3 regions of the Clostridium chromiireducens genome follow, and region 3 is predicted to be linked to each of the others. Evidence: riboswitches for the same ligand, from Rfam matches in the RefSeq annotation. Region 3 holds a riboswitch; each other region holds the start of a gene.
The links. Region 3 has a riboswitch for S-adenosylmethionine ahead of D2A34_RS08940 (vitamin B12 dependent-methionine synthase activation domain-containing protein). Riboswitches for the same ligand answer to the same signal wherever they lie in the genome.
Positions count from the first base shown of each region.

Region 1: linked by a shared signal. The riboswitch ahead of D2A34_RS23610 (methionine ABC transporter ATP-binding protein) and the one ahead of D2A34_RS08940 (vitamin B12 dependent-methionine synthase activation domain-containing protein) in region 3 are both predicted to bind S-adenosylmethionine.
Region 2: linked by a shared signal. The riboswitch ahead of D2A34_RS11665 (pyridoxal phosphate-dependent aminotransferase) and the one ahead of D2A34_RS08940 (vitamin B12 dependent-methionine synthase activation domain-containing protein) in region 3 are both predicted to bind S-adenosylmethionine.

Region 1 is NZ_QXDJ01000008.1:62,644-66,079, reverse strand. It holds gene D2A34_RS23620 (MetQ/NlpA family ABC transporter substrate-binding protein) at 1-423, opposite strand, end outside; gene D2A34_RS23615 (methionine ABC transporter permease) at 435-1,073, opposite strand; gene D2A34_RS23610 (methionine ABC transporter ATP-binding protein) at 1,073-2,041, opposite strand; SAM riboswitch class I at 2,192-2,306, opposite strand; gene D2A34_RS23605 (bifunctional metallophosphatase/5'-nucleotidase) at 2,518-3,436, opposite strand, start outside.
Region 2 is NZ_QXDJ01000003.1:83,375-86,810, forward strand. It holds gene D2A34_RS11655 (SIMPL domain-containing protein) at 1-221, shown strand, start outside; gene D2A34_RS11660 (copper homeostasis protein CutC) at 435-1,043, shown strand; SAM riboswitch class I at 1,724-1,835, shown strand; gene D2A34_RS11665 (pyridoxal phosphate-dependent aminotransferase) at 2,018-3,175, shown strand; gene D2A34_RS11670 (MetQ/NlpA family ABC transporter substrate-binding protein) at 3,289-3,436, shown strand, end outside.
Region 3 is NZ_QXDJ01000002.1:785,958-789,393, forward strand. It holds gene D2A34_RS08930 (DUF1646 family protein) at 1-189, shown strand, start outside; gene D2A34_RS08935 (MraY family glycosyltransferase) at 358-1,311, shown strand; SAM riboswitch class I at 1,440-1,550, shown strand; gene D2A34_RS08940 (vitamin B12 dependent-methionine synthase activation domain-containing protein) at 1,649-2,332, shown strand; gene D2A34_RS08945 (homocysteine S-methyltransferase family protein) at 2,322-3,436, shown strand, end outside.

The sequences.
Region 1 (3,436 bases), on a different contig from region 3:
AGGAACAGCAATTGTTGCCCCGCTCTTAAGTTCATCTAAACTCTTAACCTTATGAGAATATAATCCCATTGGTTCTAAATGTACAGCACCTACAGATACTAACTTAAAGCCTTTTGATTCATTTTGTTCTTTTAAATAAGGCATGTGTTGGAAGAAGTTTGCATCTAATGATCCTTCAGATACTGCAGTATTTGGTTGAACATAATCATTAAATTCTGTTATTTCTACAGTATACCCTTCTTTTTCAAGTAACGGCTTAGCTATATCCACTATTTCTTTATGTGGTTTTGGTGTTACACCAATTTTTATTACCTTATCATTTTTTGAATCTTTACTTCCTGAAGTAGCTGTGCCCCCACATCCTACTAATCCAAATGCTACTACTCCTGCTAAAACTACTGATAAAATTGATTTCTTTTTCATATTTTTTCCCCCTATTTTGATAATTTATTGTAAAAATAATTTCCTAGAACTTGTAGTCCTTGTACTACTATAATTAAAACAATACATGTTACTACCATATAATCTGTTTGGAATCTTTGGTATCCATAACTTATAGCTACTTGACCAAGACCTCCTCCTCCAATGGTTCCTGCCATAGCAGAATATCCAACAATACTTATTATTGTAAGCGTGATCCCTGATGCTATTGAAGGAATGGCCTCTTTAAGCATAACCTTAAATATAATCTGAGTATTTGATGCTCCAAAAGATTTTGCCGCTTCAATTATTCCCTTATCAACTTCTCTTAATGATGATTCTATAATTCTTGCTACAAAAGGAGCTGCTGCAATTGTAAGTGGAACTATCGCCGCTTCTGTACCTATAGATTTACCAGCAATGAATCTAGTTAAAGGTATAATTGCTACCATCAATATAATAACCGGAAAACTTCTTAATACATTAATAATTAAATCTAGAATAGTATAAATAACTTTATTTGGTTTTAATCCATCCTTCGCAGTAACTGTTAATATTATTGCAGGTATAAATCCTAAAATAAGTGAACCAATAGTTGACGCAAAAACCATTTCTAATGTCTCTATTAAAGCTTTTACTATTACCTCATTCATTATTCAATCACCTCCAATAAAATATCTTTATTTTCAAGATATTTTATAACCTTATCTTTATCTTCCTCTTTAATATTTATTACAAGCCCACCTAATATTTCACTTCTAAATTTTTCAAGTTTTCCCCAAACTATAGAAAAATCTATTTCTAAATCCCTAGCCATTTTTGTAATAAGAGCATTTTCAGAAGAATCACTTGGGAAGAACAACTTAATATTAACTCCATCTTCTGGCAATATTCCATTTTCATCTTCTTCACCTAAGAATTTTCTTAAAGATTTTCCTGGTTTTAAGAACAGGTCCTCTGATTTTCCTTCAGCCTCTATCTTTCCTCCATCAATTAACGCAACCTTTTCGCATACTTCTTTTATTACTTCCATTTGATGAGTAACTATTACTATTGTTATTCCCAATTCTTTATTAATTTTAGAAAGTAACGCTAAAATATCTTTTGTAATTTTAGGATCTAATGCTGACGTTGCTTCATCACAAAGCAATACTTTAGGATCTAGTGCTAATGCTCTTGCTATTGCTACTCTTTGCTTCTGACCACCACTAAGTTCTGATGGTTTGCTTAATTTTTTATCTTTTAATCCAACTAAATCTAATAATCTTAGTACTTTGTTTTGAATTTCATTTTTACTATATCCCCACACTTCAAGTGGAAGTGCTACATTATCAAAAACATTCTTTCTTTGCATAAGGTTGAAATTTTGAAAAATCATCCCCAAATCTTTTCTAAATTCTCTAAGGCTAGTCCCTGCTAATGAAGAAACCTCTTTCCCCATTACTTTTACTGATCCTCCATCATAAGTTTCAAGTCCATTTATGCATCTAAGTAATGTCGATTTTCCTGCCCCACTATGTCCTATTATTCCATAAATTTCGCCCTCTTTAATACTTATTGATACGTCTTTTATAACTTGTGTTTCCCCAAAATTCTTGACTACATTTCTAATTTCTATCAAAACACATTTTCCTCCTTTGACTTTGTTTTGTTAGTTTCCGGATAACTAAGGTAGTAATTTAAGTAACTTTTCAGATTATTTAATTAATACCTCAAAACAAAAGCGCCAGAGAATAAATCTCTAGCGCATAAAACACCATTCAAATTTATCCTCTCATCTATCAGCTAATGCTGCTGGAATTAGCACCATATAAATATCGACTTTTATACAATATTTAGGTTGCCGGGTTTCTCAGGGCCAGTCCCTCCACCACTCTTGATAAGATATCAGATTATTTAATTTAGTTACTGAAATGATTATATAAATTTTTTTTTCATTTGTCAATCTCTAAATAATAACCATTGAATCCATTTAATCCAAAGTATTATGCTCGGATTACTATCATTATATATAGTAGATTAACATATTGCAAGAACTTTTTAATATTTACATATAAATTTTAAAATAATATTATAGTTTTATTATCAATAAGATAATTAAGCTGCTTTTTTCTGAGTAGAACCATTTGTTGTAATATTCCAGTTATTTGAGCATTGTGGAGATATTTGTCCATGTTCTTTAATATAATTTGTCATCAAGCTTCTCACTTGACCGTCATCTCCAAGAACTTTACCCGAATCATAATTTACAATACTTGCATCAGTATTACTCAATCCAGCTGCTTTCATAAAACCGCCGCCACCATTATATCTATAATTGTTTATGGCAACAGTAAATTCATCACTATCTTTTACTGCCACATCATTTACTTTTAAATTTTTTATTCTATTTCCAGAAATTACTCTTCCAGTTGTTTTATCCACTATACATGAAGGCTCTGTTAAATCTATATCATAGGTTGCTCCATATAGTTGATCTAAATTATAATCTGGAATGTTTAATGCCGAGTCCTTAGCAACTACATGATTACTGCTATTAGTTTGAGCATAATATCTAACAGAATACTCCATCCAATCTTTAAGCTGCTTACCATTCATCTTTATACCATATAAGAAATTCTCAAATGTATAAACCGCCATCATATCTTTTATTGTAATATCGCCTTTTGGTATGAATGCTGATGAACTTAAAGGTGCAGCAATTGAAAGCTTAGTTCCAGCAGATTCTTTTTGAACCTTATTAATTAGCTCCATAATTGCTGTAGGCTGATTTGTTTGTCCTTGCCCAGTGAACTCTCCACTTGAAGTTCCTATTTTTGTATCTACATACTTCAAAGTTGCATCTTGATATGGTTTAATTAGAGTTACTATCTCAGAATCCTCTCCTATATTCTTATCAATAACAACATTCTTAGTTGAAATCCCTGAAAGTTTTCCATTTGAATCAATATTCATTTCAAATTGAGCAATCCCTGTTGCTCCTTTTGTTGATTCCACTATTGGCACGACTTTTCCT
Region 2 (3,436 bases), on a different contig from region 3:
GGAGAGCAGTTGAAGATGCTCAAAATAAGGCTAGAGTTATTGCAAATGAACTTAATGTAAATCTAGATATAATACCGATAGAGATAAATGAACAGAACGAGGAGGAAATAATGCCTGCAGTAATGACTCTTAAAAGCTCAAATGCTTCTACACCAATTGAGGCTGGAGAAAATATAATAAATGCGGATATAGAAGCTATATTTGTATATTCAAAATATTAAAAAACTAAAACACAAAATGAAAGTCAGATTATTTTATATAATTTTATCTGGCTTTTGCTTTTTAAAAATTATATGATTATATAAAGTAAAAGATAAAAATTAAATTGTTTAGGTTTAAAACGCTAAATATAACAATAAAAATCAACCTAAACATAGTCAAGGTACTTAAATTAAAGTTGAAGTTGTAATTTAAAAATACTGGAGGTAATAATTATGGCTATATTTGAAGCTTGTGTTGGAAATTATGAAGAAGCGATTTCGGCTGCAAAAAGAGGAGCAGATAGAATTGAACTTTGTGATAACTTGATGGAAGGGGGAACGACACCAAGCTATGGTACAATTAGGAAAACATTAGAAAAATTAGATATTCCTATAATGGTGATTATAAGGCCACGAGGAGGCAATTTTACATATATAAAAGACGAGATAGAAATAATGAAATATGATATACAAATGTGTAAGGATCTTGGAGTACATGGAGTTGTAATTGGAGCAATTAAAGAATCAAAAATAGATAAGGATATTATAAAAGAGTTGATTAGCCTAGCAAAACCACTAAGTATAACTTTTCATATGGCATTTGATGAAATAGAGGATAAGTATACTGCTATTGATGAATTAGTAGATCTTAAAATAGATAGAATACTTACAAAAGGTGGTGCTGAAGATGCTATATCTGGAAAGGATACTATAATAGAATTGATTAATTATGCCAATGGAAGAATCTCAATAATGCCTGGCAAGGGTGTTAATACAGATAATAGAGATTTTCTTCTTGCATATACAGGAGCAACTGAAATACACGGGAGTAAGATAATTTAAGCAGCTTAAACGTAATGTTTTGTATATAAGAAAACCAATGCTTAATAACTAAGCATTGGCATAGAATGTCTTATATATTATCCAAAATAGCGGTACTCTAATTTTGATCCCTATCCTTCGATAGGTGGGTGCCCTCACAGATGTTTAAATCGCCTTCAATGCCGTGCAAGGACTCATAAGAAAGTACATTGTCTCATCTAAATAATTGAGCTCCCGTAGTTTAAGTGTAGGTTCAAAATAAGAGCTTAACGAATATTTCAGAATTAATAAATCCATACATGGTGGTTAAACTGCACAAATAATAAACACATGTACAGATTTAAGCTAGTCCAAACCAAGATGTTACAAGGTATTACTAACTTATAATTTGGCAGGAAAATTATTAGAAAAGTATATATTTTTCAGCCGTGAAGTTATGATAACATATTTAAAATTTCTATGCAATAGATATGCCTATGGGAATTTAAACCTTAAGAATAAATTACTAGAACTCTCTAATTTGAAAACTCTACGAAGTGCTGAAAAATATTTGAATGACAAATATCTAGTGTAGAAGAGCATATATCTATTTTTGCTTGATGAGAACATTAGAAAATTAATATTAGTAAATAAAAATAAAGTATTGACAATGCAAAAAAACCAATGTATACTACACCTATAGGAAATAAGGAAAAACAAATAACTTATCAAGAGTGGTGGAGGGACTGGCCCTGTGAAACCCAGCAACCGATTTAATAAAATTTTTATGAAGATTCGGTGCTAATTCCTGCAGCTTTAGCTGATAGATAAGAGGGAGAATTTTTATGCAATGACGCACTAGAGTTTGATCTCTAGTGCTTTTATTTTTTAAAGTAAGTTTTTATAATTCTTTATTTTATTATTAAATGTAAGATAAAGAATTATTCTTTAATAATATATATGAGTATTTTGATAAGAATTATTTAGATACTAAGTTAAATTAGGGGGTTAAAGACATGCCGAAATTAAGTAACAGATTAGACTGGTTTTCTGAATCTGTAATTAGAAAAATGACAAGAATAGCAAATAAATATGGATCAATAAATCTTTCTCAAGGGTTCCCAGATTTTGATCCTCCAAAGGCAATACTTGAAGGATTAAAGGAAGTTGCAAATAAAGGACCTCATCAATATTCAGTAACTTGGGGTGCTCAAAACTTTAGAGAAAAACTTGCTTTAAAGCAAGAGAAGTTTATGGGAATTCATATTAATCCAGATGAGAACGTCCTTGTGACATGTGGAAGTACAGAAGCAATGATGTGTGCAATGATGAGTGTTTGTAATCCAGGAGACAAGGTGATAGTATTTTCACCATTTTATGAAAACTATACTGCGGATACTATTTTATCAGGAGCTGAGCCTATATATGTTGAATTAAAACCGCCAGCTTTTAATTTTGATAAAGAAGAACTAAGAAGTGCATTTAAGCAGAATCCAAAGGCGCTAATTCTTTGTAATCCATCAAATCCTACAGGGAAGGTTTTTACTAAAGAAGAGCTATTATATATAGGAAGTCTGGCAAAAGAGTATGATACTTTTGTTATTACCGATGAGGTTTATGAGCACATAATATTTAAACCTTACAAACATACTTATTTAGCGGCACTTGAAGGTATGTTTGAAAGAACAATTTCTTGCAGTTCATTGTCAAAGACTTATTCAATAACAGGATGGAGGCTTGGATACATAATTGCAAGTAAAGAAGTAATAGAGAATTGTAAAAAGGTACATGATTTTTTAACAGTAGGAGCTGCATCACCACTTCAAGAAGCAGCCATTAAAGGTTTAGAATTTAGAGATGAGTATTATGAAGAACTAAATAATACTTATGAGAAAAAAAGAAAGTTATTCTTAGATGGGTTAGATGAAATAGGGCTTAAGTATTATGAACCTCAAGGAGCCTATTATGTTATGGTCGATATATCTGAATTTGGATATGACGATGATTATAAATTTTGTGAATGGTTAGCACAAGAAATAGGAGTAGCAGCAGTACCAGGATCAAGCTTTTTTAGAGGAAATGTAAGTAATTATATAAGATTCCATTTTGCAAAGAAAGAAGAAACATTAAAAGAAGCACTTAAGAGACTTGAGAAATTGAAAGAGTATAGATAGTGAAAAATATGTAATTTTAATTAATTAATATAGTATTTAAACCAATGATAAATTCTAACAAAAATTACATTGGAAATTTAATATAATATCAGCAAAATATAGGGGGAATAAAAATGAAAATTATTAAAAAACTAGCGGCATTAATAGTATTAGGAACAATAGGAGCAAGCATAGTTGGATGCAGCAGTAGCAAAGAAACAGCAAAAACAGATAATAAAGAAGGAAATAAGAATATTCTAGTCGGAGTATGCCCAGGACCTT
Region 3 (3,436 bases):
TCAAAATTACAAATTGAAGCGGTATTAATGGGATTACTTATTAGTGGTGGAATGATGATTCCGGGGAATATTCCTAATATTATTTCAGCTGGTAAATTGAAAATTAAAAGTAGCGAATGGATTAGGTTAGGTGTTCCATTAGGATTTTTCATTATGATAATTTACTTTGTAATTTTATTTGTCAGATAGATACATAAATGAATAATAGAGGTTAAATATTTTAAGAGATGGCAGCAACATTAATAATTTTGTAATTGATATAACATATCATTAATAGTATAATCTAATAGGAAGTAAGCCATTATGGAATACTTGGGGATAATTTACTTCTAAAGACTTAACTAAGGAGTAGGAAAGATGGATTATATATTAGCGATGGTAGTTTCGCTTTCAATTGCACTGATTATCATGCCATTTCTTATGAAACTAGCTAACAAATTACATTTTACAGATAAACCAAATAAAAGAAAGCAACATAAAGCTCCAACACCATTGTGTGGAGGGATAGCTTTATATATTGGTTTTTTTATATCATATTTTATATTTTATAAAGATGATGATATGAAAAAACAATTAGCAATTTTTGTTGCAGCAACAATGATAGTATTAATTGGACTAATAGACGATTGGTATAAGTCAAAAGGAAAAGAATTTGCCATATTTCCAAGGTTGGTTATCCAATTGTTATCAGCGATACTTGTATTTAAAGCAGGAATTTTTTTTAGAGGGTTTACAAATCCTTTTACAAATTCTTATATAGAATTGAATTCAACAATACAATTTATACTTACAATAACATGGATATTTGGAGTTACCACTGTAATCAATTGGTCTGATGGAATGGATGGATTAGCAGGAGGTTTGTCATTAATTTCTGCGATAACATTTTTTCTAGCAGCACTTATACTTGATCAAGGTAAATCAGCATTATTATCTATAATATTGGGTGGAACAATTTTAGGATTTCTATACTACAATAAGTTTCCAGCAAAAGTATTCATGGGTGATTCAGGAGCAAATTTTTTAGGATTTATTCTAAGTATTACTGCGTTAGACGGTGCGTTTAAACAAGCTACAGTTATGAGTTTATTTATACCAATATTAGCTTTGGCTGTTCCAATATTTGATAATTTATTTGTTATATTTAAAAGATTTTCGGAAGGTAAACCGGTGTATCAGGCAGATAGAAGTCAAATACATTTTAGGTTGGAAGAAAAAGGTTTTACAACTGTACAAGTTATAAATTATATCATGCTCATAAGTTTAACTTTTAGTATATTTTCTATAATTCTTTTGTTAGTAAAACAATAAACCATGTAAGAAATAAAACAAATTATATATTGATCAAAATTAGAGCACTTGTTTATATTTTAATTTAGACTATGAAAAATAAAATCTTTACAAACTATATTTTATAATATATAATCACTAAATATAAGAACTTATCAAGAGTGGTGGAGGGACTGGCCCTGTGAAACCCAGCAACCGGTTTATTTTTTTGAAGTATACTTGGTGCTAAATCCAGCAGTGTAAGAACTGAAAGATAAGGTGTTTTAGGAAGTTTTAAGCCTAGAGGAATGCCTTTAGGCTTTTTTTTATAACTTTATGTAAGTACATATTTATATTTTAGCAATAAGGTGGTGAACAAATGGGGGCTTATGAACTACAGATAAACAGAGATGAAGTGCTAAGGTACCTGGGGTATAAAGGGCAAGATATAGATGAAAAGATGATTTCAATAATTGATGAATGCAGAGAAGAGATTAAAAAAATTATAAATCCTAGAGTTGTCTATAATTATAAAGATATACATCAGAATGATGAAGGTGTAGAGGTTATAACTACAAATTTAGTCTTAAAAGGCAAGGATATAAAAGAACATTTAAGCAATTCTAAGGTATGTGTATTAATGGCAGTAACCTTAGGAAATGAAGTAGAGAAAAAGACAAGATTATATGAAAAGATTGATCTAACGAGAGCGCTTATATTAGATGCTTGTGCTACTACTGCGGTAGAAGAAGTTTGTGACATAGTTGAGAATGATGTTAAAGAAAAAGCCGCATTGGAAGGTATGGATATAACTTTTAGGTATAGTCCAGGTTATGGTGATTTACCCTTAGATGTTCAAAATAGTTTTTTAAGAGCTTTGGATGCACAGAAAAAGATTGGACTTACTGTATCAGAAAATAATTTATTATTTCCTAGGAAATCTGTTACAGCTATAATAGGAATAGTAGAGAATGGAATAAAAAAGAAAAAAAAGAGCTGTGAAGAATGTAATAATTATCAAAATTGCAGTTTTAGAAGAGAGGGCGAAAATTGTGGGGCTTAAGGAATATATAAAAGATAATATATTAATATTTGATGGAGCAATGGGGACTATGCTTCAGAAAAAGGGATTAAAACTAGGTGAAAATCCTGAACTATTAAATATAAAAGAACCAGATATAATAGAAGAAATTCATAGGGAATATATAGAAAGTGGTGCAAATGTAATTACAACTAATACTTTTGGTGCTAATGAACTTAAGTTGAAGCTTTGTAATCTTGAAGTAGAGGTGGCTGTAGATGCTGCAGTAAAGATTGCACGAAAAGCAAAAGGAGATAGTAATACCTACATTGCTTTAGATATTGGACCAATTGGAGAACTTTTGGAACCAATGGGGACTTTGAGTTTTGATAGAGCATATGAAATTTTCAAACGTCAAGTGGTTCAAGGTGCTAAATCGGGTGTTGATATAGTTCTAATTGAGACGATGACCGATTTATATGAGCTTAAGGCTGCAATACTTGCAGCAAAAGAAAACTCAGACTTACCTGTATTTTGTACAATGACCTTTGAAGAGAATTTAAGAACATTTACAGGATGTTCTCCAGAAGCCATGGTACTTGTACTAGAAGGATTAGGGGTAGATGCACTAGGAGTAAACTGCTCATTAGGGCCAAAGCAATTGAAACCTGTTATAGAGGAAATATGTAATTTGGCACATATTCCAGTTATGGTTCAGCCTAATGCAGGACTTCCAACGCTATCAATAGGAAATGAAACTAAATATGATGTTACAAAAGAAGAATTTGCAGACACATTATGCAGCTTTATTGACTCGGGGGTCAGAGTTATTGGAGGATGTTGTGGAACAACTCCAGATTATATAAAGGAATTGAACTTAAGAGTAAAAGACAAAAAACTTACAGCTGTAGAAAGAAGTTATTATTCAGCAGTATGTACGCCTTCAAAAGTTGTGAGAATAGATCGTGTTAGAATAATAGGTGAACGAATTAATCCAACTGGTAAAAAGATATTTAAAGAGGCACTAAAAAATGGAGATTTTGATTATATATTAAACCAAGCTGTTTCTCAAATTGAGGCGGGGGCACATATTTTAGATGTAAATGTTGGATTACCTGAAATTGATGAACCTACTATGATGCATAG